Regions from separate parts of the Pseudomonas sp. VD-NE ins genome, predicted to be linked through region 4. Evidence: riboswitches for the same ligand, from Rfam matches in the RefSeq annotation. Region 4 holds a riboswitch; each other region holds the start of a gene.
The links. A riboswitch is a leader RNA that binds a small molecule or an ion and turns the genes downstream of it on or off. The one in region 4 is predicted to bind cobalamin.
Positions count from the first base shown of each region.

Region 1: another riboswitch for cobalamin. It lies ahead of cobW (cobalamin biosynthesis protein CobW); the one in region 4 lies ahead of RMV17_RS11955 (ABC transporter substrate-binding protein).
Region 2: another riboswitch for cobalamin. It lies ahead of cobO (cob(I)yrinic acid a,c-diamide adenosyltransferase); the one in region 4 lies ahead of RMV17_RS11955 (ABC transporter substrate-binding protein).
Region 3: another riboswitch for cobalamin. It lies ahead of RMV17_RS16280 (TonB-dependent receptor); the one in region 4 lies ahead of RMV17_RS11955 (ABC transporter substrate-binding protein).

Region 1 covers NZ_CP134772.1:2,804,060-2,811,536, forward strand. The annotation lists gene nfuA (Fe-S biogenesis protein NfuA) at 47-631, shown strand; gene cobM (precorrin-4 C(11)-methyltransferase) at 791-1,537, opposite strand; gene RMV17_RS12350 (cobalamin biosynthesis protein) at 1,619-2,032, opposite strand; gene RMV17_RS12355 (CbtA family protein) at 2,029-2,727, opposite strand; gene RMV17_RS12360 (CbtB domain-containing protein) at 2,739-2,936, opposite strand; cobalamin riboswitch at 3,060-3,282, opposite strand; cobalamin riboswitch at 4,332-4,544, shown strand; gene cobW (cobalamin biosynthesis protein CobW) at 4,642-5,715, shown strand; gene cobN (cobaltochelatase subunit CobN) at 5,719-7,477, shown strand, end outside.
Region 2 covers NZ_CP134772.1:1,907,198-1,914,674, reverse strand. The annotation lists gene RMV17_RS08450 (cobyrinate a,c-diamide synthase) at 1-1,371, opposite strand, end outside; gene cobO (cob(I)yrinic acid a,c-diamide adenosyltransferase) at 1,368-1,979, opposite strand; cobalamin riboswitch at 2,060-2,291, opposite strand; gene RMV17_RS08440 (hypothetical protein) at 2,455-3,039, shown strand; gene RMV17_RS08435 (sorbosone dehydrogenase family protein) at 3,106-4,419, shown strand; gene RMV17_RS08430 (C40 family peptidase) at 4,552-5,088, opposite strand; gene RMV17_RS08425 (C40 family peptidase) at 5,309-5,926, opposite strand; gene hda (DnaA regulatory inactivator Hda) at 6,141-6,845, opposite strand; gene RMV17_RS08415 (AI-2E family transporter) at 7,052-7,477, opposite strand, start outside.
Region 3 covers NZ_CP134772.1:3,636,904-3,644,380, reverse strand. The annotation lists gene RMV17_RS16300 (zinc-dependent alcohol dehydrogenase) at 315-1,544, shown strand; gene RMV17_RS16295 (PLD nuclease N-terminal domain-containing protein) at 1,605-1,808, opposite strand; gene RMV17_RS16290 (ABC transporter substrate-binding protein) at 1,859-2,779, opposite strand; gene RMV17_RS16285 ((2Fe-2S) ferredoxin domain-containing protein) at 2,776-3,135, opposite strand; gene RMV17_RS16280 (TonB-dependent receptor) at 3,135-5,072, opposite strand; cobalamin riboswitch at 5,164-5,370, opposite strand; gene RMV17_RS16275 (hypothetical protein) at 5,537-6,043, shown strand; gene RMV17_RS16270 (autotransporter outer membrane beta-barrel domain-containing protein) at 5,994-7,477, shown strand, end outside.
Region 4 covers NZ_CP134772.1:2,694,122-2,701,598, forward strand. The annotation lists gene metE (5-methyltetrahydropteroyltriglutamate--homocysteine S-methyltransferase) at 53-2,341, shown strand; gene RMV17_RS11940 (GNAT family N-acetyltransferase) at 2,548-3,054, shown strand; partial or broken gene RMV17_RS11945 (ABC transporter ATP-binding protein) at 3,038-3,706, opposite strand; gene RMV17_RS11950 (iron ABC transporter permease) at 3,799-4,803, opposite strand; gene RMV17_RS11955 (ABC transporter substrate-binding protein) at 4,812-5,825, opposite strand; cobalamin riboswitch at 5,969-6,163, opposite strand; gene RMV17_RS11960 (Ppx/GppA family phosphatase) at 6,206-7,141, opposite strand.

The sequences.
Region 1 (7,477 bases), 110 kb from region 4:
GCGCAACGATTGGCGTAAACTGCGCCCAAGCCTGCGAGGAGTTTCCATGACCGCTATTACCATTACCGACGCCGCTCACGATTACCTGGCCGATCTGCTCTCCAAGCAGAACACCCCGGGCATCGGCATCCGCGTCTTCATCACCCAGCCTGGCACCCAGTACGCCGAAACCTGCATTGCCTACTGCAAGCCGGGCGAAGAAAAACCTGAAGACACCGCGCTGGGGCTGAAAAGCTTCACCGCTTACATCGATCACTTCAGCGAAGCGTTTCTCGATGACGCCGTTGTCGACTACGCCACCGACCGCATGGGCGGCCAGCTGACCATCAAGGCGCCAAACGCCAAAGTGCCGATGGTCAACGCCGACAGCCCGGTCAATGAGCGCATCAACTACTACCTGCAAACCGAAATCAACCCGGGGCTGGCCAGCCACGGCGGTCAGGTCAGCCTGATCGATGTGGTTGAAGACGGCATCGCCGTGCTGCAGTTCGGTGGCGGTTGCCAGGGCTGCGGCCAGGCGGACGTAACCTTGAAGGAAGGCATCGAGCGCACTCTGCTTGAGCGCATTCCTGAGCTGAAGGGCGTTCGCGACGTGACCGACCACACGCAGAAAGAAAACGCCTACTACTAAGGTGTTCGCTGCGGACATGAAAAACGGCGCCCCGTGAGCGCCGTTTTTTTATGGGTGAGTTTTTTATGGATGAAATGTACTGACGCCTTCGCGAGCAGGCTCGCTCCCACTTTTGGAATGAGGTCAAATGTGGGAGCGAGCCTGCTCGCGAAAGGGCCTTCAAGGGCGATAGAGGTGAGCATGCCCAGCGCGATACAACGATGACTCGCTAAACACCTCACTGCCCAAAACGCGCCCAACCAGAATCAACGCCGTACGCCGAAACCCTTTGGCCTCGACCTTCCCGGCGATATCCGCCAGCGTTCCCACCACCCAATCCTGATCCGGCCACGTCGCCCGGTGAATCACCGCAATCGGGCAGTCCGCGCCGTAATGCGGCAGCAGTTCCGCCAGAATCTTCTGCAGATGGTTAACCCCCAGATGAATCGCCATCGTCGCACCATGCTGCGCCAGACTGCCGAGCTCTTCGCCTGCCGGCATCGCGGTCTTGTCGGCGTAGCGGGTCAGAATCACGCTTTGCGACACGTCCGGCAACGTCAGCTCCGCACCGAGTAACGCCGCACAGGCTGCCGTTGCCGTCACTCCCGGAATGATCTCGAACGGAATATCCAGCTCGCGCAGATAACGGATCTGCTCACCGATCGCGCCATACAGACTCGGATCGCCGGAATGCACCCGCGCCACATCCTGACCCTTGGCGCGTGCGGTCTTGATCAGTTCGATGATCTGCTCCAGATGCAGTTCAGCGCTGTTCACCACCATTTCCGCCTGATGGCCATCGAGTACTGCAGCAGGCACCAGCGAGCCTGCGTAGATAATCACCGGGCAGCTGCGGATCAGCCGCTGGCCTTTGACGGTAATCAATTCCGGGTCGCCGGGGCCGGCGCCGATGAAGTAGACGGTCATCGTTGAATCCTGAGTAAAAGAGGGCACAACCGCGTTGCAGATGAACAACGCTCATGATCAATGGCGGGGATTATCGGAATTTTACGCCGCGCCGGCCAATGCCAACGTGGCCTGAGCGTATTTCTGCCGGGAAATCAGCAATTTTGCCGGAGCCTGAATCAGCTGTTCGGCGAGTGCCAACGCTGCACTTTCCGCCACGCCGTAGCAACCGGTGCGCTCGTAGGCAATTTGCGAATGGTGGCTGAGTCGTTGCTGATAACTGGCCAGTTCTTCGCTGCTGAAGTACAGCAAGGGCAGGGCCAGTTGCGTGGCAAGTTCTTGCAGGCCCGGCTCGTCGCGCTTCAGGTCGATGCTGGCCAATGCCTTGACCGCTTCAAGCTCTATGCGATGCGCCTGTAAGGCTTGGTCGAGTAACGCGCGCAGCGTGCTGGCCGGGCAGCCGCGCTGGCAGCCCAGACCGACCACGAAGGTCGGCGCTGCGCTGTCATCGGTCATGCGTGGTATTGGCCAGCGCTTTTGCGGCGGAACAACCAGGCGCTGATCAGGCCCAAGGCGAGCCAGAACGCCACGTTGGTCAACTGCGAAGCGATTTTGAACTGAGCTTCCAATGCCTCGGGGGCGAGCATCGAATGCACTTCCGGTTGCGGCGCGCCGATCACGTGCGGCACGGCGAGGATGGCCACGCCGAGGATCTTCATCAGCCAGTGGCGGCTGAACACGATGAGAGCCAGGCCGGCAGCGGTCGAAGCGGCCGTGCCGATCCACCACGTCTGCCGCGAAGCCAGATCGGCTGCAGCGGTGCCGGGCAGTTCAGGCGGCAGGCCCAAGGTCGGCGCAAGCACGAACGTCGCATAACCGGCCAGACCCCAGAGCAGACCTTGCGAGGTTTTTGTCGGTGCACGCAGGGTGTAGAGGCCGGCGAGCATCAGGGCGAAACCGACGGCCACCACCAGATTGCCGCCCGTGGTCGAAACCACGCGCTGCCAGCCGTCTTCCGGCTCCCAGGCGTCGGCATCGTGGGTGTGCGCAGCCACGCCAGCGGCGTGTTCGTGAACCGCCACCGGCTCGGACTTCTCGAAGGTTTCCGCCTGCAGAATCAGCGGCGAGACCCAAAAGCTTTGCAGCAGGGTGAGGAGCAGGGCGGCCAGCAGACCGGTGAAACCTGCGGTTTGCGCAATACGCTTGATCATGTCGGCAGGTCTCAGTGGCACGGGAACGCGGCGCTGTGGCGGGTATCGTGGGCGGCGTTGTGCACCGCTTCGATGTGCGAGAAACCGGCGAAGTAGACCAGGCTGGCGCCGAGGATCGACGCAAAGATCGCGGCGCTCAGGCGTTGGCTCAGGGTGGCGGTGCTGGTGATTTTGTCCGTGTTGCTGCCGGTGCTGCTGATGATCGACATGGCGCTTCCCTCTGGAGTGTCAGCGGGTGATTTGAGCGCATGAAAACCCCTGCGGGTCGGGCTCGCAGAGGTTCGAACAGCGCCCGCCCACCGCGGGTTTGTTATGTTCAGCGACGCACAAGGTGCGGGCTGTGTGTTGCGGGCCGGTCTCCGGGCTCACGAGGGGTTGGCGTCAGGCCGACCTGCAAGCGTCACCTTCCCATGCCGCACTGGCACAGTGGTTTTGACGCTTCGCTCGCTTACCGTTGCGGGGGCAGCACTGGACTGACATGGGCTTGAGTAAAGCACATGATTCACCGGTTTCCCGTTTCACCCTGTGAAGGGCACCCGTAACAAGTTGTGTAGGAGAGCATGAGGCGGGGATTTGAGTCAATGAATGGGGGGCATATCCGTTGCTGCGGTAACGGCTGCTTAGGGTTCCGCCCTTACGGCGGGTCACTTTTTACAAACGCCTAAAAAGTAACCAAAAACGCTTTGCCCTGACGTTCGGCCCGCTCGCTAAAGCTCGGGGTTCCTTCGCTCCGGGATTGATCCGGGGGGCATCGTCTACGGTTTGCTTCGCTGCACCTCCTCTCGATGTGTTTGGCTGCGCCAAACGGTCGCTACGCTCCCCCCCCCGGATCAATCCCTCCACTCAGCCTGCCGACGGGCTCCGAGATCAAGATCAAGAGCAGGCGAGCTGACACTCGGCCTATTGAGTGGTGAGGAGCACAGCGTGTTCGGCTTTGGTTTTGTGGTGAATTCTCCCCTCATCGGAACGCCGCCCGCCCAGCCCTCTCCCGGAGGGAGAGGGAGCCGATTTGTGGGCTTTTCAGAATCTGAGTTCAACTCGATATCGCACGTCGGCGTACCTCCTCCAAACACCTCAATCAGTTCCCTCTCCCTCCGGGAGAGGGCTAGGGTGAGGGGCTTTTGATCTGGCTTGTGATTTTTGCTTTTCAAAGCCTGAGTTCGACTCGGTATCGCACGTCGGCGTACCTCCCCCAAACACCGAGATCAGTCCCCTCTCCCTCTGGGAGAGGGCTAGGGTGAGGGGCTCTTGATCTGGCTTTGGTTCTTGATCTGGCTTTTGATCTGGCTTTTTTGCCCCTTCGGCAGGCCGAGCGAAGGTGTTCATCCGGGGGGTAGGCGCGCAGCGCCGTTCGACGAAGTCGAACACATCGAGAGGAGGTGCAGCGAAGCAAACCGTAGGCGATGCCCCCGGATGGACACCGTAGTGAGGGAACACTGAGCCTCAGCGAAGTGCCGTACGCCGGGGCAAAGCCTTTTGCTTACTTTTCGGCGTCTGGAAAAGTGAGTCGCTGTAAGAGCGAAACCGCCAGCGGCGGCACCCGCAGCAAAGGATATGCTCACATAACCAAACCCCAACCCCATTGACCCATAAGCAAGCCATGCGTAGCCTTGCGCCTTCGAGGTTCTTCGGCCCACGCCGAAGCTAAGAAGGGAACGCGGTCAATGCCGCGGCTGCCCCCGCAACTGTGAACGGTGCTGTTCGCTGCCACGCCACTGCCAGCTCAACTTATGAGCCAGCGGGAAGGCGCAGCAAACGCCAGGCCCAACGCCTGAACACCGTCAGCCAGGAGACCTGCCTCGCACAGATTCTCACTACAACCGGGCGGGGTGATCCGGTGGCGAACGCTTCCGGCGCGCACGCGCGTTGCCGGTTCTCGTCCCGTATGCCCGCCGCTTGCCAAAGGGCATACCGATGAAAACACTGGCCAAACTCCCCGTCACCATCGTCACCGGCTTCCTCGGCTCGGGCAAAACCACACTGCTGCGGCACATGCTCGACAACGCTCAGGGCCGCCGCATCGCGGTGATCGTCAACGAGTTCGGCGAGTTGGGCATCGACGGTGAAATTCTCAAGCAATGCACCATCGGTTGCACCGAAGAAGAAGCCACCGGCCGCGTTTACGAACTGGCCAACGGCTGCCTGTGCTGCACCGTTCAGGAAGAATTCTTCCCGGTGATGCGCGAACTGGTCGCGCGTCGCGGCGATCTCGACCACATCCTCATCGAAACTTCCGGTCTGGCCCTGCCAAAACCTTTGGTGCAAGCCTTCCAGTGGCCGGAAATCCGCAGTGCCTGCACCGTTGACGCGGTGATCACCGTGGTCGACAGCCCGGCCGTGGCCGCTGGCACTTTCGCTGCGTTCCCGGATCAGGTCGATGCTCAGCGCAAACTCGACCCGAACCTCGATCACGAATCGCCGCTGCACGAACTGTTCGCCGACCAACTGGCCAGCGCCGACCTCGTCATCCTCAACAAGGCCGACCAGACCAGCCCGGAAGATCTCGCTCGCGTCCGCGCTGAAGTCGCCGAAGAGCTGCCACCGGCGGTGAAAATCATCGAAGCCAGCAACGGCCGTCTGCCGCTGGACGTGCTGATCGGCCTCGGCGCCGGTTCCGAAGAACACATCGACAGCCGTCACAGTCACCACGACCATCACCACGGTGAAGGCGATGATGATCACGATGACCACGATCACGACGCCTTCGATTCGATCTCCATCGAACTGCCGCAGGCCGACGAAAGCCTGCTGCTCGATGCCCTGACGCAACTGGTGGTCAAGCACGGCATCCTCCGTGTCAAAGGTTTCGCTGCCATTCCGAACAAGCCGATGCGCCTGCTGATCCAGGGCGTGGGCACGCGTTTCGACAAGCATTTCGACCGTCAGTGGGGCGCCGATGAAGCGCGCGTCACGCGTCTGGTGCTGATCGGCCAGGAACTCGACGCCGCCCAACTCGAAGCGCAACTGCGCGCCGCGCTCAGCGTTTAAGCCATGCACCTGCTCAGGACTCAGCCCGGCGGTTTCGTCTCGGATGACAACATTGCCGACCTTGGCCAAACCCCCGCCGAGCTGGTGATCCTGTGCAGCGGCGACTCTAGCCTCGCGCTGCTCGCCGAAGCCGCGCAGCAGTTGCCCGAGGATTACCCGAGCCTGCGTCTGGCCAATCCGATGCAGGTGCAGAATCACGCTTCGGTCGATCTGTACGTCGATGAAGTGTTGCGTCACGCCAAGGTGATCCTGATCTCGCTGCACGGCGGCATCGCCTATTGGCGTTACGGCGTCGAGCGTCTGATCGAGTTGTCCGAGCGCGGTGTGCAGGTGATTCTGGTGCCGGGCGATGACCGGCCCGATCCGGAGCTCAGCGACCTGAGCACCGTCAATGCCGAGGATCGCGACCGGCTCTGGCAATTCTTGCGGCAGGGCGGTATGGGCAATGCGCTGGATTTCTTCCGCTGCCTGGCCACCCGTTGGCTCGCCCGCGATTACGCTTGGGAAGAACCGCAAGCCCTGCCGCGCACGGCGATTTACCACCCGAATAAAACCAGCGCCGCACTGAGTGACTGGCAAGCCGAATGGCTGCCCGAGAACCCGGTCGCGGCGGTGCTGTTTTACCGCTCGCATTTGCAAGCGGCGAACACCGCGTTCATCGATGTTTTCTGCCAGCGCTTGCAGGTGGCGGGTCTTAATCCGTTGCCCATCGCGGTGGCCAGTCTGAAAGAGCCCGGCTGCCTGACGGTAGTCGAGGATTGGTTGGATGAGATCGAGGCCGGTGTAATTCTCAACACCACCGGATTCGCTCAGTCCAGCCCCGAAGCGCCGCACTTGCGGCCGTTTCGCCGCGACATCCCGGTGATTCAGGCGATCTGCGCGCAGGACAACGAGCCTGGTTGGCGTGACAGCGAGCAGGGCCTCGGCCCGCGCGATCTGGCCATGCACATTGCCTTGCCGGAACTCGACGGACGCATCATCAGCCGGCCGATCAGCTTCAAGGATCTGGCCTGGCGCAGTGAGCGCAGTCAGTCCGATGTGGTCTGCTATCGCGCGCAGCCTGAGCGCATGGATTTTGTCGCCGAACTGGCGCGGCGCTGGATCGATCTGGCGCGGGTGCCGAACGGCGAAAAACGCATCGCGTTGATTCTCGCCAACTACCCGACCCGTGATGGCCGCATCGGAAACGGCGTCGGTCTCGACACGCCGGCAGCGGCGCTGAATATTTTGCGTGCCTTGCAAGCTGAGGGATATCCGCTCACCGCTGAGCTGCCGGAGAGCGGCACCGAGTTGATCCAGCAATTGCTCGGCGGCGTCAGCAACGATCTCGACACGATTGACCTGCGCCCGTGCCAGCAAAGCCTGGCGATGGACGATTATTTAGCGATGTTCAATGCGCTGCCCGAGGCCAATCGCGCCGCCGTGATTGAGCGTTGGGGTGCGCCGCAAAACGATCCGATGTGCCGCGACGGCCGCATGATGATCGCCGGCACTCGCTTCGGCCTGACCTTTGTCGGCATTCAACCGGCGCGTGGTTATCAGGTTGACCCGAGTGCGGTCTATCACGATCCGGATCTGGTGCCGCCCCACGCTTATCTGGCGTTCTATTTCTGGCTGCGCAACACCTACGACGCCCATGGCGTGATCCACGTCGGCAAGCACGGCAACCTCGAATGGCTGCCGGGCAAAGGCGTGGGCCTTTCGGAAAACTGCTGGCCGGACGCATTGCTCGGGCCGCTGCCGAATATCTACCCGTTTATCG
Region 2 (7,477 bases), 790 kb from region 4:
CACAGTGGGTGGTGCAATACCTGACGAAACGCAATCCCCTGTGGGAGCTGGCTTGCCAGCGATGGCGGCCTCAAGGTCAGTCACAAACAGTGCAGCGACAGCCACAGGATTCGACGGAAAATAGAAGTGCACATAAGAAGCCGTCATCCGCCCTTCCCGATAAACCGCCTCGGCCCCACGCCCGCCATTCGGGCTCAAGCCACGCGCAATCGGCGGCAACTCAGTCGTCGTCAAGGAGTGGTGATAAGTGTGCCCGCGCAACGACCCTTCCGGCAGATCCACCGCCTGCAGCGCCAGCGCCGCCAGACGCTTTTGCATCACCGCGTCGCCCTTGAGCAACCCGACCAGTTCAGCACGCGTACCTTCAACATCGGTCAGCGAGTCGAGCAGATACAGCATCCCGCCACACTCAGCGAGCAACGGTTTCCCCGCCGCATGATGCGCACGAATCGCCTCCAGCATCGCGGTGTTCTGCGACAACGCAACGTGGTGCAGTTCCGGATACCCACCGGGCAAATACAGGCTGTCCGCCTCAGGCAATTGCGTGTCGCGGATCGGCGAGAAGAAACTCAACTCGGCGCCCATCGCGCGCAGCAGATCCAGACTCGCGCCGTAGGTGAAGGCAAACGCTTCATCTCGGGCGACGGCGATTCGTACATTCTTCAGCAGCGGCTCGACAGCGATGACGTCCGGCGCGGCGAACTCCACGGCCGGTGGCAGCGCTACCTCGCAACTGCTGGCCAATGCATCGGCGGCAGCGTCGAGGCGTACATCGAGGTCATTCAATTCACTGGCCTGGACCAGACCGAGATGGCGGCTCGGCAATTCGATGCCGGTTTCTCTGGACAACGCGCCGTACCAGCGCAGCCCCTCAGTGAGGCTGCCTTCGAGCAATTGCGCATGGCGCAAGGTGCCGACTCGATTGGCCAATACACCGGCAAACGGCAGATCCGGCTGATACTTCGCCAAACCTAGCGCCAACGCACCAAAGGTCTGCGCCATCGCCGTCCCATCAATCACGCCAAGCACCGGTACACCGAAGTGTCGCGCCAGATCGGCACTGGACGGCGTGCCGTCGAACAGGCCCATCACGCCTTCGATCAGAATCAGATCCGCCTCGGCGGCGGCTTCCCATAACAGACGACGACTTTCCTGCTCGCCGACCATCCACATGTCCAATTGATACACCGGCGCACCGCTGGCGCGCTCGAGAATCATCGGATCAAGGAAGTCCGGGCCGCATTTGAACACGCGTACCTTGCGCCCCTGATTGCGATGCAAACGGGCGAGCGCGGCGGTGACGGTGGTCTTGCCCTGACCGGAGGCCGGCGCGGCGATCAGGACCGCCGGGCAGTGACGTGGTTGATTCAAAGTTCGACGCCTTTCTGCGCTTTGATGCCGGCCTGGAAGGCGTGTTTGAGCATGCCCATTTCGGTGACCGTGTCGCCCATCTCGATCATTTCCGGCTTGGCCGCGCGACCGGTGACGATCACGTGCTGCATCGGCGGACGCGCCTGCAGATCGCTGAGCACCTGATCGAGATCGAGGTAGCCGTGCTTGAGGGCGATGTTGAGTTCGTCGAGCACCACCAGACCGATCGACGGATCGCGCAGCAGCTCACGGGAAACCGCCCACGCGGCTTCGGCAGCGGCGATGTCGCGCTGACGATCCTGGGTTTCCCAGGTGAAGCCTTCGCCCATCACGTGGAAGCGGACTTGCTCGGGAAAGCGGCGGAAAAACAGCTCTTCGCCGGTGCTGTTGCGGCCCTTGATGAACTGCACCACACCGCACTGCATGCCGTGGCCCATGGCGCGGGCGAGCATGCCGAAGGCCGAGCTGCTTTTACCTTTGCCATTGCCAGTCAGCACCAACACCAGACCGCACTCGTCGGGCGAGTTGGCGATGCGTTCATCGATCACGGCTTTTTTGCGCTGCATACGCGCCAGATGGCGTTCGTCGCGCTCGGGGGAATCAGTCATGGGGGAGCTCTCCGTTGAGGCTGGATAACGGCGGGCAGGCACAAGAATAGACGGCAAAAAGCCTGGCATCGCCCACCGTGATGCCGCTGGATGGATCAGGCCGGTCTCCGGGCTCATGAGCGGCGTTTCGCCTGACTGCGCGCCTTCCCGCTTCTTTCGAGGCAGTGGCTCAAGGCGCAGTTTTCACTCATTTACCGTTGCGGGGGCAGCGCCGGGATCGTGGTAGTTCTTCGCTTGAAGACAACCCTCACCGGCTTCCCTGTTTCACTCTGTCGACAGCGGTCACAGAGCACCTGAAACAAGCCGCGAAGGTTAGAGGGTTGGGGGTGGAGCGTCAATTAAAGAGGCGGCCATCGGGCGAATAACTGCCGCCGATCAATTATCTGCCGCCAATCTTGTGCCACACTGATACAAATGATATCAAAGAGCCATGCTTTTCCCGAAAAGCCCACCACAACAATAAAGGATGATGACGATGCAAGGCATGATCATCAGCAACCCGCGCCTGGAATTTCTGCGCCCGGTGCTTGAACGCTGGTTTGACTGTATCGACCGCTACAACGCCGTTCGCGGCGACAGCGACACGCCTTACTGGCATGACGAGAAGGCCAATCTCGGATTGCTCTCGGCAGCGGCGTGGATGGCCGAGCTGGTTACTTTGAACGACACTGCCACGCGCAAACAGAACGAAGAAGGCGAGCGCAACGCTCGCGCCGATCTGTTTCTGGCCGGCGCCGAAGACCGCGCCTTTATCCAGGCCACCCAGCGCTGGCCAAAGGTTACCAACCTGAATCTGACTCAAGCCCTGCTGGACATCACCAACGACGCCAAACGCATCAGCTATGCCAGCGACCTCAAGCTCGGCTGCCTGTTTGTCGCGCCGCAAAAAGCCCAGCACAGCGCCAGCCCCGAAGAGTTGCAGGACATGGTCGACGACCTGCAAAAGGAACACACCTGCGCCGTCGCCTGGTATTTCCCCTATGCCTATCGCAAATTGCGCAGCGAAGCCGGCAACTATCACCCGGGCATCGCCGTGCTGTTCAAGGAAGCCCGCGGCTGAGCAGTTGAACCATCGGGCTTGCGCCCTCCTCTATGATTAGGAATGCATTCATAGGGAAGATCAGCAATGCGCAAGCCCCAGTTCGTTTTTGTCATCGCCTTCGCCGGAGGACTCGCCGCCTGCGGTGAAACCTCCAGCCTGCAAGTCTCCGACGGCACCGGCCCGTCACCAAAACTGCCCGAACCGAACAAGACCCTGATCCCGACGGTGAACATCGCCCCGGCGATCGGCTGGCCCGCGGGCGGTAAACCGACCGCGGCGGCGGGCACTCAGGTGGCAGCGTTCGCCGAAGGCCTCGATCATCCACGCTGGCTCTATGTCTTGCCCAATGGCGATGTGCTAGTGGCGGAAACCAATGCCCCGCCAAAACCGGATGACAGCAGCGGCATTCGTGGCTGGGTGATGAAGAAGGTCATGGGCAAGGCTGGCGCTGGCGTACCGAGCCCAAACCGCATCACCTTGCTGCGTGACGCCGATCACGATGGCGTGGCTGAGACGCGCACGGTGTTTCTGCAGAACCTCAACTCGCCGTTCGGCATGACGCTGGTCGGCAATGACCTGTACGTCGCAGATACCGATCGCTTGCTGCGCTTTAACTACGAACCCGGCGCGACCGAGATCAAGTCGCAACCAATCAAGGTTGTCGATCTGCCCGGCGGCACGCTGAATCACCACTGGACGAAAAACGTTATTGCCAGCAAGGACGGCAGCAAGCTGTACGTCACGGTCGGCTCGAACAGCAACGTCGGCGAAAATGGTCTGGATAAGGAGGAAGGCCGCGCGGCAATCTGGGAAGTCGATCGGGCGACCGGCAATCACCGCATCTTCGCCTCAGGCATCCGCAACCCCAATGGCCTGGCCTGGGAGCCGAAAAGTGGCGCGCTGTGGACAGCGGTCAACGAACGCGACGAGATCGGCAGTGATCTGGTGCCGGACTACATCACCTCTGTGAAGGACGGTGGTTTCTATGGCTGGCCGTTCAGTTACTACGGTCAGCATGTCGATGTGCGTGTTACGCCGCAGAACCCGGACCTGGTGGCCAAAGCCATCGCCCCGGATTACGCGGTCGGGCCGCACACCGCCTCGCTGGGCCTGAGTTTTGCCGAGGGCAACGCCTTGCCGGCGCAGTTCAAGGAAGGCGCGTTTATTGGCCAGCACGGCTCATGGAATCGCAAACCGCACAGTGGCTACAAAGTGATTTTCGTGCCGTTTACCGGTGGCAAGCCGAGCGGCAAACCGGTGGATGTGCTGACCGGTTTCCTCGACAAGGACGAGAATGCGCTAGGTCGGCCGGTGGGCGTGGTGATCGATCAGCAAGGTGGCTTGCTGGTGGCGGATGATGTCGGCAACAAGGTGTGGCGAGTCTCGGCCACGAAGTGATGTTGAATGTGACCTGAAACAACTGTGGGAGCGAGCCTGCTCGCGAATGCGTAGTGTCAGTCTCCATTGAGTTGACTGATACACCGCTTTCGCGAGCAGGCTCGCTCCCACATTAGGATTGCTGCGATTTTACTAAGGGTTATGCGCCAGATGTTCCGGCTGCAACACCCGCTTGGCACTCAGATAAGCTTTCTGCCAATACGCCTTCGACAGGCTGTCCAGCTTCACCGTGCCGCCCGTGGCTGGCGCATGCACGAAGCGCCCTTCGCCAACGTAAATCCCCGCATGACTGACCTGCGAGCCGCCATTGGTGGCGAAGAAGATCAGGTCGCCAGTCTGCAAGCCTTCCTTGCCGACGTTCGGCGCCTGCATGACGATCATCTCGCGCGTGGAACGTGGCAGCGAAATCCCCGCCGCATCACGGTAGACAAAACCGATCAACCCGCTGCAATCAAATCCCGAATCCGGCGTATTGCCGCCCCAACGATAAGGCGTACCGACCAGGCCTAGCGCGCGAAACAGCACGTCTTCAGCAGCAGGCGAAAAAGCTTGGGAGGGACCGAATACGACAGGAGCGCGAACCACTGGCGCAGGCGGTGGTGTGCGACTGGCGCAGGCGCTGAGCAGCGCTGCGAAGAAGATCAAAGTGAGGCGGGCCGACATCGTCATAAGCAGAACATCCTGATCTGGCTGCGGCTTTTTCTGCCGATGGACAGAAAACAAAACCGCCTGCGTGAGCACGCAGGCGGTTTGCCATCAATATAGATTCAGGATTCTAGCGGCTACGCGGCAAACTTCAAGTAAGACTTTAACTTCACCTTGTAAAGTATACGTCTACTCTGTTGCCGGGAGCCTGATTGTCGCCGCGAACGCAGCGACAACAGGGGAATTACTTGCGAGCAGTGACGACTGTCGGAGCGTTGGCCAAAGCGCGTTTCGCTTCGATGAAGGTCTTGCTCCAGTAGCTGTCACCCAGGCTGTCGATGCGAACACCGCCGCTGCGACGACTGCTGGAGTGAATGAACTGGTTGTCACCGAGGTAGATCCCGGCGTGACTGACACGACCGCGACGACCGTTGGTGGCGAAGAACAGCAGATCGCCCGGCTCAAGGTTGCTGCGCGAGACCAGCGGCGCATCGACGTTGATCATTTCGCGAGTCGAGCGTGGCAGGTTCATGCCGGCTTCTTCGCGGAACAGATAACCGATGAAACCACTGCAATCAAAACCGGCTTCAGAGGTACCGCCGAAACGGTAACGGGTACCGATCAGGGACATGCCGCGTTCGAGGATGCTGTCGGCCAGAACAGGAAGCTGATAAGGCTTCTTGCCATTGAATTCGTTGAGTTCTTTTTCGGTGTCCAGCTCTTCCTGGTAAATAACGGAAGACTGAGCCGTGGCAGAATTTTTAACCTGTTGAGGCTGCTCTTGAACTGGAGAATGAGCAGCGCAACCGTATAACAGGGTGACGAGTGCGAGAGGCACGAGGGGTGCGAAGCGCTTTAGCATGGGCACGACCGTGGCTGATAGTTGTAAAGAAGCCGAGACTATGCCCGCTATCAGCCTCATTTGCAAATTCAATCGATCTTTTTGTGACTTCCCGGTTTCTCGTTTACATCTAAGCGCTTAAGCCCATTTGAACCGATACGCCGCCTGCACACCGTGCAGGAAAGCGGATTTTCTGGCGCCTGAAATATGCCGAAACACGCTGAAAGCCGCGCCGTTACCAGCCCAGCGTTTCTTTCAGGAAGGGGATGGTCAGCTTGCGCTGAGCCTGCAAAGAGGCCTGATCGAGCTGTTCAAGCAAGTCAAACAGGGCACTCATGCTGCGAGTGCCGCGAGTCAAAATAAAATGCCCGACCTCGTCGGTCAGGTGCAGACCGCGACGCGATGCGCGCAATTGCAGAGCGCGCAACTTGTCTTCATCGGAGAGCGGACGCATCTGAAAAATCAGCGCCAGGGTCAGGCGCGATTTCAAGTCAGCCAGTTTGACCGGCAGTTCACGCGGAGAAGTGGCCGCAGCGATCAGCAGGCGCCGACCACTGTCACGCAGACGGTTGAACAGATGAAACATCGCCTCTTCCCAGTCGGCCTTGCCGGCAATCACCTGCAAGTCGTCCAGGCAAACCAGTTCGTACTGTTCGAGGTTATCGAGGATTTCGACGCCGCGATCCATCAACTCCGCCAGCGGCAAGTACACCGCCGGCTCACCCATCTGCTCGAATCGCAGACACGCCGCCTGCAACAGATGCGTACGCCCTACGCCGTGCTTGCCCCACAGGTAGATCAGGCTTTCTGTCCAGCCGGCGTCGGCTTCGCATAGACGCTCGACATAGCCGAGTGCAGCGGCATTGGCGCCTGGGTAGTAGTTGATGAAGGTGGCGTCGTCACGCAGACGCACACCTAGGGGCAGCTGAATCGGTTTCATGCTGACTGAACAGTTCTCAAGGAACCGTTAGTGGCCTCTGTGTAAAGTTTGCGAAGTTTATACCCGTGAAGCTGAGCGCACAATGCAGCAGAGTCCAAGCAAAATCAAAGGTTTGCGTTAACTCGCTGGTTTTATGACAGATTCTTTGGCGCCAGCGCCTGCAGGACGCGGGCCAACCCGGCTATTCGCCGGGCCGCCCTGCCCGATTACAACTCCGGCTCGTCCATACCACTATAGATGTCAGAATCCTTGTACAAATCGTGCACATGGCGCACCAACACCATGATCACTGCCGCCACCGGCAATGCCAGCAGCACACCGGTGAAACCGAACAGTTCGCCACCGGCCAGAATCGCAAAGATCACCGCCACCGGATGCAGACCGATACGATCGCCCACCAGCAAAGGCGTCAGCACCATGCCTTCCAGCGCCTGACCGACCATGAACACGGCAACGATCCCGACCATCGGATACAGGTCGCCGCCGAACTGGAACAACCCGGCAATCAGTGCCGCACCAATGCCAATCACGAAGCCCATGTACGGCACGATCGCCGCCAGACCGGCAATCAGTCCGATCAACAGCCCCAGCTCCAGCCCGACAATCATCAGGCCTGCTGCGTAGATCACGCC
Region 3 (7,477 bases), 940 kb from region 4:
AGTTGCCTCTGCTGTCACGGAGTGAACACAGGCCGTTGTTTCACGGATCTGTGGATGCCCTGAACCCACAGCATTTGGCGTGCCATTCCTTGACAGATGTTCAAGCGCGATGGATCAAGGACTTGCTACGGCACAGGCAAAAAGCCTTCGTGCAGCCTGCATGAAAACGGCGTTGCAGGCATTGCAGATCACGGCTTCGCAGCCAGTCATGGCCCGCTGATCCGAATATGCAAAAGCGTTCTGAACTCGTTTTGGCGTTGCCCTGCCGTATGGGAGACAGCTGCCATTTCACTCAAGCGATCGAGGAACTCACCATGCGAGCAATGACCTATCACGGCGCCCATGACGTCAGAGTCGAAACCGTGCCAGATCCAAAGCTGGATGCCGCCGACGATATCATTCTGCGGGTGACGGCCACAGCGATTTGCGGCTCTGACCTGCAACTGTATCGCGGCAAGATCCCGACGGTAGAGCATGGCGATATCTTCGGCCATGAGTTCATGGGCATCGTTGAGGAAACCGGTGCGGCGGTGACTGCGGTGCAGCCCGGTGACCGGGTGGTGATTCCTTTCGTGATTGCCTGCGGCGACTGTTTTTTCTGTCAGCAGGAGCTGTATGCCGCGTGCGAAACCACCAATAGCGGTCCCGGCGCGGCGATGAACAAGAAAATCATCCCGCCACCTGCCGCTTTGTTTGGTTTTAGCCGTCTGTACGGTGGAATCCCCGGAGGCCAGGCGGAACTGGTGCGGGTGCCCAAGGCCAATATGGGGCCGTTCAAGGTGCCGGGGACACTCTCGGATGAGAAGGTGTTGTTTCTCTCGGACATCCTGCCAACCGCCTGGCAAGCCGTGACCAACACTGGCATCGGTCAAGGTTCAAGCATCGCGATTTATGGTGCCGGACCCGTTGGCTTGCTTAGCGCAGCATGCGCGAGAATGCTCGGCGCCGAACGGATTTTCATGGTCGATCACCACCCCTATCGGCTCGATTACGCGCAACGCACCTACGGCGTAATACCGATCAACTTCGATGACGACGATGACCCCGCCGATACCATCATTCGCCAGACCCCGGGCAGTCGTGGCGTCGATGCCGTGGTTGACGCCGTAGGGTTCGAAGCCAAGGGCAGCACCACTGAAACGATCCTCGCCACACTCAAGCTTGAAGGCAGCAGCGGCAAAGCGCTGCGCCAGTGCATCGCCGCTGTGCGGCGCGGCGGAGTGGTGAGCGTGCCAGGCGTTTACTCGGGCTTCATCCACGGCTTTTTGTTTGGCGATGCCTTCGACAAAGGCCTGACGTTCAAAATGGGCCAGACCCATGTGCAGCGCTATTTGCCTGAGCTGCTCGGCTATATCGAAACCGGCGCCTTGCAACCCGACGCGATCATCACGCATCGGCTGTCCCTTGAGCAGGCCGCCGAGGGCTACAAGATCTTCGACAAGAAAGAGGAAAATTGCCGCAAGGTCATTCTGACCCCCGGCAGCAGTGACGTGCCGCTGGCACAAATGGAAGAAGAGATGCCGCCGTTGGTGCCCGTCAGTTGATCAACCTTGAACAGCGGGGCGCGCCAACGGCAAGCCCCGCACCACGGCAAATGAATCAGGTTATGACGCCGAATGTTGACGGACATGCTTGGGCCCCGCCAATGCCCAGGCAATCAAGCCGAACAACGGCACAAACACGATCAGCACGATCCACACGCCTTTGTTGCTCGTTTTCCCCTCGCTCTTGCGCACCCGATTGATGGCCCAGAGTTCGATTAGCAGAAGAACTGCCGCCAGTACGATCCACACGGTTTCGATTTGCATTGGCTACCTCCTGATGGTCTGTTCGTTAGGTGGCGTGTGGTGCGACGGGTTCATTTATTTTTCTTCAAGGCGTTGAGCTGGCGGGCCAGTTCCAGTGCCACCCGACCGCTGTCAAAGGTCGGCAACAGGTGGGTGAAGGGGATGTCGATCATTCGGTTCTCGCGCACCGCGCGCAGTTGTGAGAGCACCGGATCGTGGGTCAACAGGTAGCGTTTGCGACTGGCAGGTGACCAGTCGGCGTCGGCCAGCAGGATCACGTCCGGGTCGCTGGCCAGCAGGGTTTCGCTGTTTACCGTGACTCGATAGAGGTTGATGTCGGCGAACACATTGCGTGCACCAACGGCGGCCAGCAGCGGAGTGACAAATCCGCGTCGGCCTTCGCTGTCGAGGCCTTTGACTTCGCTGTCGAGATAGAACACGGACAATGGTTTACCCGCACCGGCCAAGGCTCGGGCGCTGGCAATGTCCTTTTCCATGGAGTCGATCAATGCTTGGGCTTTTTGCTGCTGGTGCAGCAGCTTGCCCAGCGTCAGCAAGTCATTGCGTACATGCGCGAAATAATCCAGCGAATGCCCGTTGCAGGCGGATTCCAGCAGATACGAACCCACGCCATTGCGCGCCAGTCCCGAGCGTGAGGTCACCCCGTCGCCGAACGCCGTGGCAAAACCGCCGATAACCAGATCCGGCTTCGCAGCGTAAAGCACTTCGCTGGCCGGGTACTGCCGCGCGATTACCGGCACGCCGAAATACGCGGAGGGCCGCTGCCCGGCCTCGGTGTCATCCAGATAGGCCACGCCGACCAGCGCTGGCCCGGCACCCAGTGCCAGCACGAGATCAGCCGCATGCTGATTGAGCGCGACGATGCGCGAAGGCTGAACCGCGCTCCATTCTTCGCCGCAATTGAGGTAATTGTCGGCGAGCACAGGCGTTGAGCCGAGCAGGGCGCCAAGCATATACAGGATCGATCTCATCCCCGCGCCTTGATCAGCAAATCCGCAACCACTTCACCGCCCACCAGATGCCCTTCGACCAGCCGCTGCACATCTTCATGGCTGCGCACGCCATACCAGCAGCGTTCCGGATACACGGTCACGATCGGCCCCAGATTGCACGGAAACTGGCAGTGCGTGCGTGTCAGCAAAACGCCGCCCGGCGTCTCGATGCAATCGTGCTCCAGCAGGTGCCGGCGCAAGGTTTTCCATAACTGCAAGGCGCCGCGCTGGGTGCAGCGCGGGCCGGTGCAGAGGAATACATGGCGCGCATGCTCGGGCACATGCGACCAGTCCGGGTGGCTGTCGACGCCGTCGATGGTGGTGATCTCACTCATCAGAAGCGGTACGTGTAGCGCACTTCGGAGGTGAACGGCCGGCCGAGGTTGTCGACGTTACTCGAGCGACTGGTGACGTAATCGCGATCGAAGAGGTTTTCCACCAGCAGGCTGACGCGGTGTTGGTGAGCATTGTCGAGGTAGCGATAAGTGTCGGCGTCGACCACTGAATAATGGCCGTATTCAACTTGCTTCGAGCTTTTGATGTCGCGGATATAGCGGATCGCACCGCCAACGCCCCATAGGCGATTTTCCGCTTCATAACCCACGCGCGAACGGGCGAAGAAGCTCGGGATGTCATTGATCGTCACACCCGTGCGCGATTCGGTGAGGTTGCGGGTCATGTCCGCTTGCAGACTCCATTGATCGTTGAACGCCAGTTTCGCGTCGGCCTCGAAACCGCGCATCTGGATCGTGCCTTCACCGTTGACCCACTGAATGCCGTCGAGGGTGATCAAGTCGTCGATCTTGCGTTTGAACAGGGTCACGCTGGCGCTGAATTCGCGATCCAGCAAAAAGCCTTTGTAGTCGACACCCAGCTCCGCGTTGCGGCTTTTTTCCGGTCTCAGGTTGCGGTTGCCGATCTCGTCGCCCGGCTCGTTGACGAACAGTTGCTCGGCGTTCGGCAGTTTGTAGGCGCTGCCGTACTGACCGCGCACCGACCAGTTGTCGTTGAGGTCATACAGCGAAGTGAGCATGCCGACCGTGGCACTGTCGCCGCCGCTCATGCCTTCGTGACGCACGCCGATGCTCGGGTGCCAGTCGGGCAGGGCGTCGATCTGCGGACGCAGTTGCGTGTAAAACGCATGGGCTTCGGCCTTGTCGTTGTCGATGATCAGCACATCGTCCTGTCCCTTGAACCATTGGTTGTCGGTGCCGAACACCAGCACATGGCCGCCGGGCAGTTCAGCCTTGCCTTCGGCTTGCACACCCCAGTCGGTGAAGCCCCAATAGTCGTTGTGGTTGATGACGTTGGTGTCGCCACCGGCGACGTTGTTGACGCGCGTGTAGCGGGTGTCCCAGTCGTTGATATGCCCTTTTACGAAATAGCTCAGGCGCTCGTTGATGTTCTGCTCGAAGGTCGCCGTGGCGATCTGCTGCACGCGGTCGTTGGTAGTCTTGTGATTGTCGATCGGACGGGCGAAGTCGAGGTTGGCGTCGGCGTACTGGTAGAACAGTTCCAGTCGCGAATCATCGCCGAACGACTGAATGGCCTTGCCGCCGAACGTGGTGACTTCGTAGGCGCGGTTCTTCTCGCTGACGTTTTTCATGTCGCGGTTGCGATACGGCTGGTAACCGTCGGAGACGTTGTGGCTGACGTACGCCAGCAGACCGAGATCGCCAAAACCGTTCGTGAAGATGTTCTCGACCCGAGCGTCTTCGGTGGTGCCGCCGAAAGTGTCCACACCGAGGTTCACTTCGCCGGAGGCTTTGCGCGATTGCGGGCTGCGGGTGACGATGTTGATCACACCGGACACGGCTTGGGTGCCGAACAACAGGCTCTGGCCGCCCTTGAGCACTTCGATGCGCTCGATGGCATTGGCCGGCAGGGTGTCCAGATAGAGGCCGCCGTACAGGCGATTGTTCAGGCGCACGCCGTCGAGCAGGATCAGCGTGTCGTCATTGCGCCCACCGAGCAACGAATAAGTGCCGTAGTCGAAAGGACCGTTTTTCGGCGCCACATACAAGCCGGGAATGAACATCTGCATGACGCGGCTGACATCGGCGCTGGGGCCTGCGCGTTCGATCTGCTCACGGGTAACGATCTCGACCTTGCTGCCGAACTTCGCCATGTCGGCGACGGTGGTGGATTCCACCGACGGTGCAGAAACGATTTGCTGGTTGAGTTCCAGTGGCGCGTCATCGGCCAGCAGCAGCGGGCTGAACAGGCAGCCAAGGAACAGGGTTGGAGCAGAAGTGTTGAAAGGTCGAATCATTGTCTTCTCGAAAAGGATCTTCGCAGAAGAGCATGCAGGAGAAGGCATCGCGCACAGCCAATACCGGCCCATGCCCGCCCACCGCAGGATTTTGCCAAACGAAATTCCAGGCCGGTCTCCGGGCTCGCGCGTATCGAGGCTTTCACCTTCCCATGGCCGTTCGGCCACAGTGGTGTATCGAAAGCATCACGCGCATACCGTTGCGGGGGCAGCACCGGACTTGTTCGAAAAGAACGTACCGGTTTCCCGTTTCACCCCATGCACGGCGGCATGGGACACCTGAAACTGGGCGGCATCTGAACATTCGACAGACCGTTCGTCAACTTGCCGGTACCGACTCTCGAACCGCGAATTACCAACTTTGGAAATAACTACTAAGGTCAATAGCGGTCATCACAACGCAATATCGCGCGGCGTCGACAGGCGTGAGGGATACGCCAGGCACGCTGAACAGGGAGGTTCTCATGCACGGTGCCAGTAGCCATTATCACGGTGGGCACGCCCCGCATTTCATTCGCAACGCATTACTGGTCGCCATGGCCAACACCCTGATGTTCGCCGATGCGCAGGCCGCGTGCGGGCCTTTGGCGGCGGGTGCCTACAACGTCTCGCAAACCTGCTTGCCTGCCTCCGGTGTCGATGCGTCGATCAGCACTCAGACGGGCACCACCATCACCACCACCGCCGGCTCCTCGTTGAACAGTCGTGGCAACAATGCCAACACCACGCTGACACTCAGCGGCACCACGGTGAACAGCACGCCACCCACGGCCGCCAACGCAGTGTTTGCCAATGTCATCGGCACCACCGGCAACGCCAGCCTGAGTGTCAATGGCGCCACCAACACGGTCAATGTCGGTGGCAGTGGCCTCGATGCGCTGGCGATAACCAATGCCGGCGCCGGGGCGTCGACGTTTTTCAGTGAGTTCCGGTACCACGCTGAACATCCTCAACACCGTGGTCGGCAATGAACACGACGGCATTGACATCAATGCCAGCGGCGGCGGGGCGATCAACCTGAATCATCAGGGCAATGGCCAGATCACCTTGCTCGGCGGCAACGGCATCTGGACCAAAGCCACGGGCAGTGGCGAGATCAACGTCAACGTCGGCAGTGGCGTGAGCATTCTGGTCAACAATGATGATGCTCTGTCGGCCGGATCTCCGATCGGCGACGAAACGTTGCCCACGGCGGGCATTGGTAACCATGCCGGCGTGCATACCCGCGCAGTCAATGGCAACACCACACTGATCAACGCGGCGAACGTGCAGAGCATCGGCATGAACGCTTTCGGTCTGTTTACTGAAGGTGGCAATGGCATTACCCGTCTCACCAACAGCGGAACGCTGACCACCAGCGGCCTCAACGGTTTTGGCATTCGTTCGTTTGCCACGGTCGGCAGCATCGCCATCGTCAACAGTGGCGCTATCACGACGACGGGCGGTGCCGCGCACGGTATCTATGCCAATGACAACGTCGGCGGCAGCGGTTCGATCAGCATCGAGAACAATGCCGCCATCAACGTCGGCAGCACGGCAAACACCGCCGGTTCGCGGGCGATCTACGTGATCAAGCGCGGCACCGGTGATGTCTCGATCACCGGTAGCGGCAACATCAATGTCCTCGGCGACATCAACACCACCCGGGCCTACGCGATCATTGTCAGCGCGGAAAACAACAATGTGCTGATCGATTACTCGGGTGATCTGTTTGCCAGTGGCTTTGGCGCGGGCGGTATTCGGGTCGACTCGACCGGGGGCAGCGTCCAGGTCAACTATCGCGGCAATCGCATCGAAACCCTGCACAGCAACGCCAACGGCATCTATGTCTCGACGCAGTCGCCGACGGGCACGGTCAACGTCAACGCGGGCGGCACCATCATCACCCATTCGAACGCCGGTTCGGGCGACGGCACGGGCATTGGCGCCTTTGGTATCCAGGCGCTGACGCTGGGCGGCGATGTGGGTGTCGTTTTCAATGGTCCGCTGATCGACGTCAACGGCCAGGGCGCGGCAATTCTCGCCGGCAATGCCTTCAACTCGGGCAGCGGGCTGGGCACCTTGAATGTCAGCAACAGCGGGGAATTGATTGCGCGGGGCAATGAACAGCGCGGCATCCGCACGCTGTCGGTGACTGGCGCGCAGAGCGTGGTCAACAGCGGCGCGATCCAGACACTCGGCGCGAGCAACAGTCAGGGCATTCTCGCCGCGGCCTCGGGTGCAGCGGATCTGACAGTCAGCAACAGCGGCGCGATCACCACTCGAGGCATTGGCTCGTCGGCGATCGACGCGTTGACCGAGGGCGGCAGCGCCACCGTGACCAACACGGCAACCCTTCAGGGCGGGCGAGGCGACAGCAGCGGCGTCGCCCTCGGCGGTGCGAGCCAGACGTTGAACAACTCAGG
Region 4 (7,477 bases):
GCGACCGATGCCGACAATGGCCGCCATCAACAGGACATTGGAGTTGTTTGTTATGGCACTGGCCCATTCCCTTGGATTTCCGCGTATCGGTCGCGACCGCGAACTGAAAAAAGCGCAAGAGGCGTTCTGGAAAGGAGAACTGAACGAGGCCGGCCTGCGTGACGTCGGCCGTGAGCTGCGCAAGGTCCACTGGGACTTGCAGAAAAACGCTGGCATTGCGCTGCTGCCGGTCGGCGATTTCGCCTGGTACGACCAGGTCCTGACGCACTCGCTGATGTTCGGCGTCATCCCCGAGCGCTTCCGTCCGCATGACGGCAAAGCCAATCTGCAGACCCTGTTTGGCATGGCTCGTGGCGTTAGCGACAGCTGCTGCGGCGGTGCGCACGCCCAGGAAATGACCAAGTGGTTCGACACCAACTATCACTATCTCGTCCCGGAATTCAGTGCTGATCAGCAGTTCCAGTTGGGTTGGGAGCAGTTGTTCGAAGAAGTCGAAGAAGCCCGTGCGCTGGGCCACAACGTCAAACCGGTGATCATCGGCCCGCTGACGTATCTGTGGCTGGGCAAGGCCAAGGGCGCCGAATTCGACAAGCTGGATTTGCTCGATCGTTTGCTGCCGCTGTACGGGCAGATCTTCGCGCGTCTCGCTGCCCAAGGCGTCGAGTGGGTGCAGATTGACGAGCCGATTCTGGTGCTCGACCTGCCGCAGGAATGGAAGAATGCTTTCGAGCGTGCCTACAACCAGATCCAGCGTGATCCGCTGAAGAAACTCCTAGCGACTTACTTTGGTGGTCTGGAAGAAAACCTCGGTCTGGCGGCCAACCTGCCGGTCGACGGTTTACACATTGATCTGGTGCGTGCGCCGGAGCAGTACCCGACCATTCTCGATCGTCTGCCGGCCTACAAAGTGTTGTCCCTGGGCGTGGTCAATGGCCGTAACGTCTGGCGCTGCGATCTGGAAAACGCCTTGGCGACATTGCGCCATGCCCATGAGCGTCTGGGTGAGCGTCTGTGGGTCGCGCCGTCCTGCTCGTTGTTGCACAGCCCGGTGGATCTGGGCCGTGAAGACAAACTCGATGCCGAGCTGAAAAGCTGGCTGGCCTTTGCTGTGCAGAAGTGCGAAGAAGTGGCTGTTCTGACGCATGCCGTCAATGAGCCGGAAGCGCCGAAAGTGCTGCGAGCATTGACCGAAAGCCGTTCGGTGCAGGCGGCTCGCGCTGCTTCGCCGCGCATTCACAAACCTGCGGTTCAGGCGCGGGTCGCGGCGATTACGGCCAAGGACAGCCAGCGTCAATCGCTGTTCGCCCAGCGCATCGCCAAGCAGCGCGCCGGCCTTGATCTGCCGTTGTTCCCGACTACGACGATCGGCTCGTTCCCGCAAACCGCGTCGATCCGTCTCGCTCGTCAGTCGTTCAAGCAAGGCAAGCTGACCGAAGCCGAATACACCGAAGCCATGCACAGCGAGATCCGTCACGCAGTGGAAATCCAGGAACGTCTGGGCCTCGATGTGCTGGTGCACGGTGAGGCCGAGCGTAACGACATGGTCGAGTACTTCGCCGAGCAACTCGACGGCTACGTGTTCACCCGTTTCGGCTGGGTACAAAGTTACGGTTCGCGCTGCGTGAAACCGGCGGTGATCTTCGGCGACCTCAGCCGCCCGAAAGCCATGACCGTGGAGTGGATCCGCTACGCCCAGGGCCTGACCGACAAAGTCATGAAAGGCATGTTGACCGGTCCTGTGACCATGCTGATGTGGTCGTTCCCCCGCGAAGACGTGAGCCGCGAAGTGCAGGCCCGCCAGTTGGCACTGGCCATTCGCGATGAAGTGGTCGATCTGGAAGCCGCCGGCATCAAGATCGTGCAGATCGACGAAGCGGCGTTCCGTGAAGGCCTGCCGTTACGTCAGGCGCAGTGGCAGCATTATCTGGACTGGGCAACTGAAGTGTTCCGCCTGTGCGCCTCCGGTGTGCGCGACGAAACGCAGATCCACACGCACATGTGCTACAGCGAGTTCAACGATGTGATCGAGTCGATTGCGGCGATGGATGCTGACGTGATCACCATCGAAACCTCGCGTTCCGATATGGAGCTGCTGAACGCATTCGAAGCCTTCGCCTACCCGAACGAAATCGGCCCGGGCGTCTATGACATTCACTCGCCACGCATCCCGGATGCTGCGGAAATGGCTAATCTGCTGCGCAAGGCTGCCAAGCGGATTCCGGCCGAGCGGCTGTGGGTCAACCCGGATTGCGGTTTGAAAACCCGTGGCTGGCCGGAGACGGAAGCGGCGCTGGTGCACATGGTCACCGCCGCCCGGCAACTGCGCAAAGAGCTGGCGTAACGCTCAAACGGTATGACACCCGATCCTGTGGGAGCGAGCTTGCTCGCGAAAGCGTCCTGTCAGTCAACATCAATCTTGGATGATCTGCCGCCTTCGCGAGCAAGCTCGCTCCCACAGGGATTAGTGCAAGGCATGAGATTCTGGATGGCCTCACGGGACCTGTTGTTGCTACTGTGCCCAGCCGCATCTCAGGTGTTTGCCGCTATATGAGTGATCAACCCGTTATCCAGGCAGTGTCTGACGCCGACATTCCTGAAGTGCTGAATTTTGCCTTAAAGGCCCGCGCCGAGCTTTTCCCCAAGCTCAGCGCAACGGGCATGCCTGACGATCTGGCGCGTTTTGCCGAGGTTTATCTGCGTGGGGCAGGGCGCTTTCTGATCGCTCGCTACGAAGGGCAGATTGTCGCCTCAATCGGCTATCTCCGTTACGACCGGCGCTTCCCGCACTTGCCCTATCCGGATCTTAAGGTGGTGGAAGTCGTCCGCCTGTTTGTCCTGCCATCGCAGCGCCGCTCGGGGCTGGCCGGTGCGTTATATCGATCACTCAGAGACCTGGCACTCGCCGAAGCAGTCGAGGTGATCTACCTGCACACCCATCCGTTTCTGCCGGGCGCCATTGAGTTCTGGCAGCGACAGGGTTTCGAGATTATTGACGTCGACGCTGACCCGGTCTGGCAAACAAACCACATGCACAACGTCATGAGTGAAATCTGAGAATCTGCGCCCCATCGAACGGGTCTGTCAGGTAATGCGCCCTGACCCCGAACGTCTCGTGTAACCGCTGTGGTGTCAGCACCTCCAGCGGCTTGCCCAACGCCACCAGCCGCCCGCGCTCCAGCACTGCCAGGCGATCACACTTCAGCGCCTGATTGAGGTCATGCAAGGCGATCAGCGTGGTCACCGGCAACGCCTGCACGACGTTGAGAATGGTCAGTTGATGCTGAATGTCGAGATGATTGGCCGGCTCATCCAACAGTAGAATTTGCGGGCGCTGCGCCAATGCTCGGGCAATGTGCACCCGCTGCCGTTCGCCGCCCGACAGGCTGCGCCACAGACGCGTACGCAGGTGCGTCGCGTCAACGTCGGTGAGCGCTTGTTGGACGATCGCATCGTCCGTCGCCGACCACGGTTGCAGCGCCGACAGCCAGGGCGTGCGCCCGAGTGCCACGGCGTCGAACACGCGAATGCCGTCGTCGGTGTCGGCCTGTTGTTCGACCACCGCAAGCTTTTGCGCAATGCTGCGCCGGGCCATTTTGCCGAGGCGCTGACCTTCAAGCAGCACCTCGCCAGCGCTCGGTTCGCGCAATCCGGCCAGCAATTTCAACAGGGTGGATTTACCCGAGCCATTCGGCCCGACGATGCCCAGTGTTTCGCCGCGCTGCACCTCAAGGCTGACACCGTTGAGCAACTCGGCGCCGCGCACTTTGAACGTCAACCCGGAGCAACTCAGAACACTGCTCATCGCGCTGATCTCCGACCCACCAGAATCAGGGCAAACACCGGGGCACCGACCAGTGCGGTTATCACCCCGACCGGAATCACCTGCCCCTTGATCAGCGTGCGCGACAGCACATCAGCAGCAATCAGAAACACCGCGCCGCCCAACGCACTGGCCGGCAGCAGGCGTGCATGCCCGGTGCCAAGCAACAGCCGCGCGGCGTGGGGGATCACCAACCCGACAAAACCGATCGAGCCGACAATCGACACCATCACTGCCGTCACCAGCGCCGCGCAGCCAATCAACAAAATCTGCACACGTCGCACCGGAATGCCGAGAGACGCCGCCGAATCCGCGCCAAAGGTAAACGCATCCAGCGCCCGCCGATGCCACAGACACACGACCAACCCGAACACGGCCACCGGCACCGCCAACCACACCGACGGCCAACGCACGCCACCGAGATTGCCCAGCAGCCAGAACATGATCCCGCGTGCCTGCTCGGAGCTGGCCGAGCGGGTAATCAGAAACGCCGTCAGCGCATTGAACAGCTGCGAGCCGGCAATCCCCGCAAGAATGATTTGCCCGGTGCCGCTCGCCGAACCGCTGACCCGCGCCAGCAGAATCACCAGCACAAACGCTGTCACTGCGCCGGCAAATGCACCGACGGATAACGAGATCATTCCGGCGCCAACCCCGAGCAACGCCACCATCACCGCCCCGGTCGAGGCGCCGGCAGAAATCCCCAGCAGATAGGGATCCGCCAACGGGTTGCGCAGAAGCGACTGCAAGATCACCCCGCACGTCGCCAGACCGGCACCGCACGCGGCCGCGACCAGTGCGCGGGTCAAGCGGTAGTTCCAGACGATGCCTTCGTCGATAGGGTCGAGCACATGCCCGGCGCCCCACAATTTGTTCGCCAGCACTTGCACGACCACGCCCGGTTCAATCGAGGTTTCACCGATGGCCACGCCAGCAACTACGGCAATCAACAGCGTCGCCAGGGCCAGCAACGTACGGATCAGACTGGCACTCATTGCGACAGGTCATAGCCGTTGATGGCCGTGGCCAGTTGCTCAATGCCGTCGAACATGCGCAGGCTCGCCTGCATGGCCATGGCGTCGAGAATGATGATGCGGTTGTGCTTCACCGCGTCCATATTGCGCGTCACCGGGTCGCTGCGCAGGAAGGCGAGTTTCTTTTCATAGTCGTCAGCGGGGAAGCGTCGGCGATCCATGCGCGCGATGACCAGGAAGGTCGGATTAGCCTTGGCGATGGTTTCCCAGCCGACCGTTGGCCACTCTTCATCGGACTCCACCACGTTGCGCACGCCGAGGGTGCTGAGCATGAAATCGGGAATGCCTTTGTGCCCGGCCACGAATGGCTCGATGTCCATTTGTGCGCTGGAGAACCACACCAGTGCGCTGGCATCCTTGAGCTGTTTGCCTTGGGCGGTGGCGATCGATTTGGCGAGGCTGGCCTTGAGTTCATCATTGAGCTGCTGGCCACGCTCCTGCACATCGAAGATCTGCGCCAGTTGGCTCACGCTCTTGTAAATCGTGTCGATGCGGAACGGCGCCAGCCGCGTACCGTCGGCGCCGACGAGGTTGTCCTTGGCTTCGCAATCGGAAGGTAGCAGGTAAGTCGGAATCTTCAGTTCATGAAACTGCTCGCGGGTGCCGACCGCACCTTGCGGGCCGACCATCCATTCCAGCTCGACAGCCACCAGTTCCGGGCGCTTGCCGATCACCGATTCGAAACTCGGTTCGTTGTCGGCCAGGCGCTCGATCTGGTCGTTCTGCGCCTTGTATCTGGCCAATACATTGTTGAACCACAGTGACGTGCCGACGACTTTGTCGCTCAGGCCCATGGCGTAGAGCATTTCCGTGCCGGCCTGGCCGATGGTCACGGTGCGCGTCGGTGCGTGCTGGAAGGTCAGGGTGCTGCCGCAGTTTTCTATCGTCAGTGGATAGACAGTCGGTGCCGCCTGCGCCAGGGCGCCAAGGCTCAGGCCGGTGATGAGGGTGGCAATGCGGGGCAGCAGCATGGGGCAGTCTCCGAGGGAACCGTACGGGGAGCGGGAGAGTACGGATCGGAAACACATCTTCGAACGCAGTCAGGGCAACAGCGCAAGGCCGGGCAGTAAACAAAGACGCGCACGGCACGATGTCCTTCCCGGACACCCCGCCGGTTAGTAGTCACTGTGCCGGCAGGTCTCCTGACTGATGCGTCATCGCCTGGCTCCGGCCTTCCCGGGGTTCACCCAGTGGCAGTCGTGGAGCAGGCTCGGCACCTACAGTTGCGGGGGCAGTTCCGGTCAATGCTGTGCAAGCATCTCGGATTCCCTATTAGTCCCCTTCGGGAACCGACGGCGGCATGGTAGTCGATCGAGCCGCTGAAGGGGAGACGAATCTGCCGTGGCGAGGATTAGTGCTGGCTCATCAAACCGTGCAATACGCCCAAACGCAGACCCGGTTCTGACGGCAACATTTGTGCGATGCCGAACACTTTGAAGGCGGCCAGCATCAACACCAGACCGCCGGGCAAAATGCTCTGACGATGAGGTTGCAGCCCGGCCAGTTTCAGTTGCTGGACGTTGTTCACCTTCAGCAGAAGCAGCGACAGGCGCAGCAGTCCGCCGTAGGTGATGCCGTCCTGACCGTAGTCGTTGAGGCGATTGGCCTTGAGCACTTTAGCCAGCATGCGCGCAGTGCCGGACGAACCGATGGTTTGCTGCCAGCCCTGCGCACGATAGCGCCGGGCAACCTTTTCAAACTGCAGGATGGCGAAGCGTTCGGCCTCCTGTAGCGCGCCGGCAGACACGTCACCGCCGCGAAAGAAGCGCGTGCTCAAGGTGCCGCTGCCGATGGCGATGCTTTCGGTGAGCAACGGTTGCGAGCCTTGGCCGAGGATCAGCTCGGTTGAGCCGCCGCCGATGTCGACCACCAGGCGCAGGTCTTCAGCGCTTGGCAAGGCGTGGGTCACGCCGGCATAGACCAGACGCGCTTCTTCATGGCCGCAAATGACGTCGATGGGAAAGCCCAGATGCCGCTCGGCACTGGCCAGAAACAGCTGCGCATTGTCAGCCTCGCGCACCGCGCTGGTGGCCACCGCACGGACTCGGCCGGCCTCGAAACCGCGCAGCTTCTTGCCGAACCGCGCCAATGCTTGCCAGCCGCGATCCAGTGCCAAGGCATCCAGCGCGCCACCGTCAAAGCCCTCGGCGAGGCGTACCGGTTCGCGCAGGGTTTTCACTTCCTGAATCTGCAGGCCTTTTCGACTGCGCACTGACTGGCCGATCATCAGGCGAAAGGCATTCGAACCCAGGTCGATGGCGGCAAACAGCGAGGCGTCTTCTTTCATGGGAATCCTTGCAGAGCATCCGTCGCGAGGCTCAAGACGGTTTGCGAGGATTCTGCCGTGATCTTGATGACATCCTGATGACGGGGCGGGGGCGATCTAATGAATTTGGTGCTGTCATGACACTGTCATTATCCGGCGTCTATGCTGGGGCCAATACATCGCGTGTTCTTAAAGTTTTTGCTGCCATTTTTGGCAGCTTTTTTTTGCCTGCGATTTAGCTGTTGATCGTTCCCACGCTCCGCGTGGGAATGCCTCTAGGGACGCTCTGCGTCCAGTGACGCGGAGCGTCACGGGCTGCATTCCCACGCAGAGCGTGGGAACGATCAGGGGTAAGGG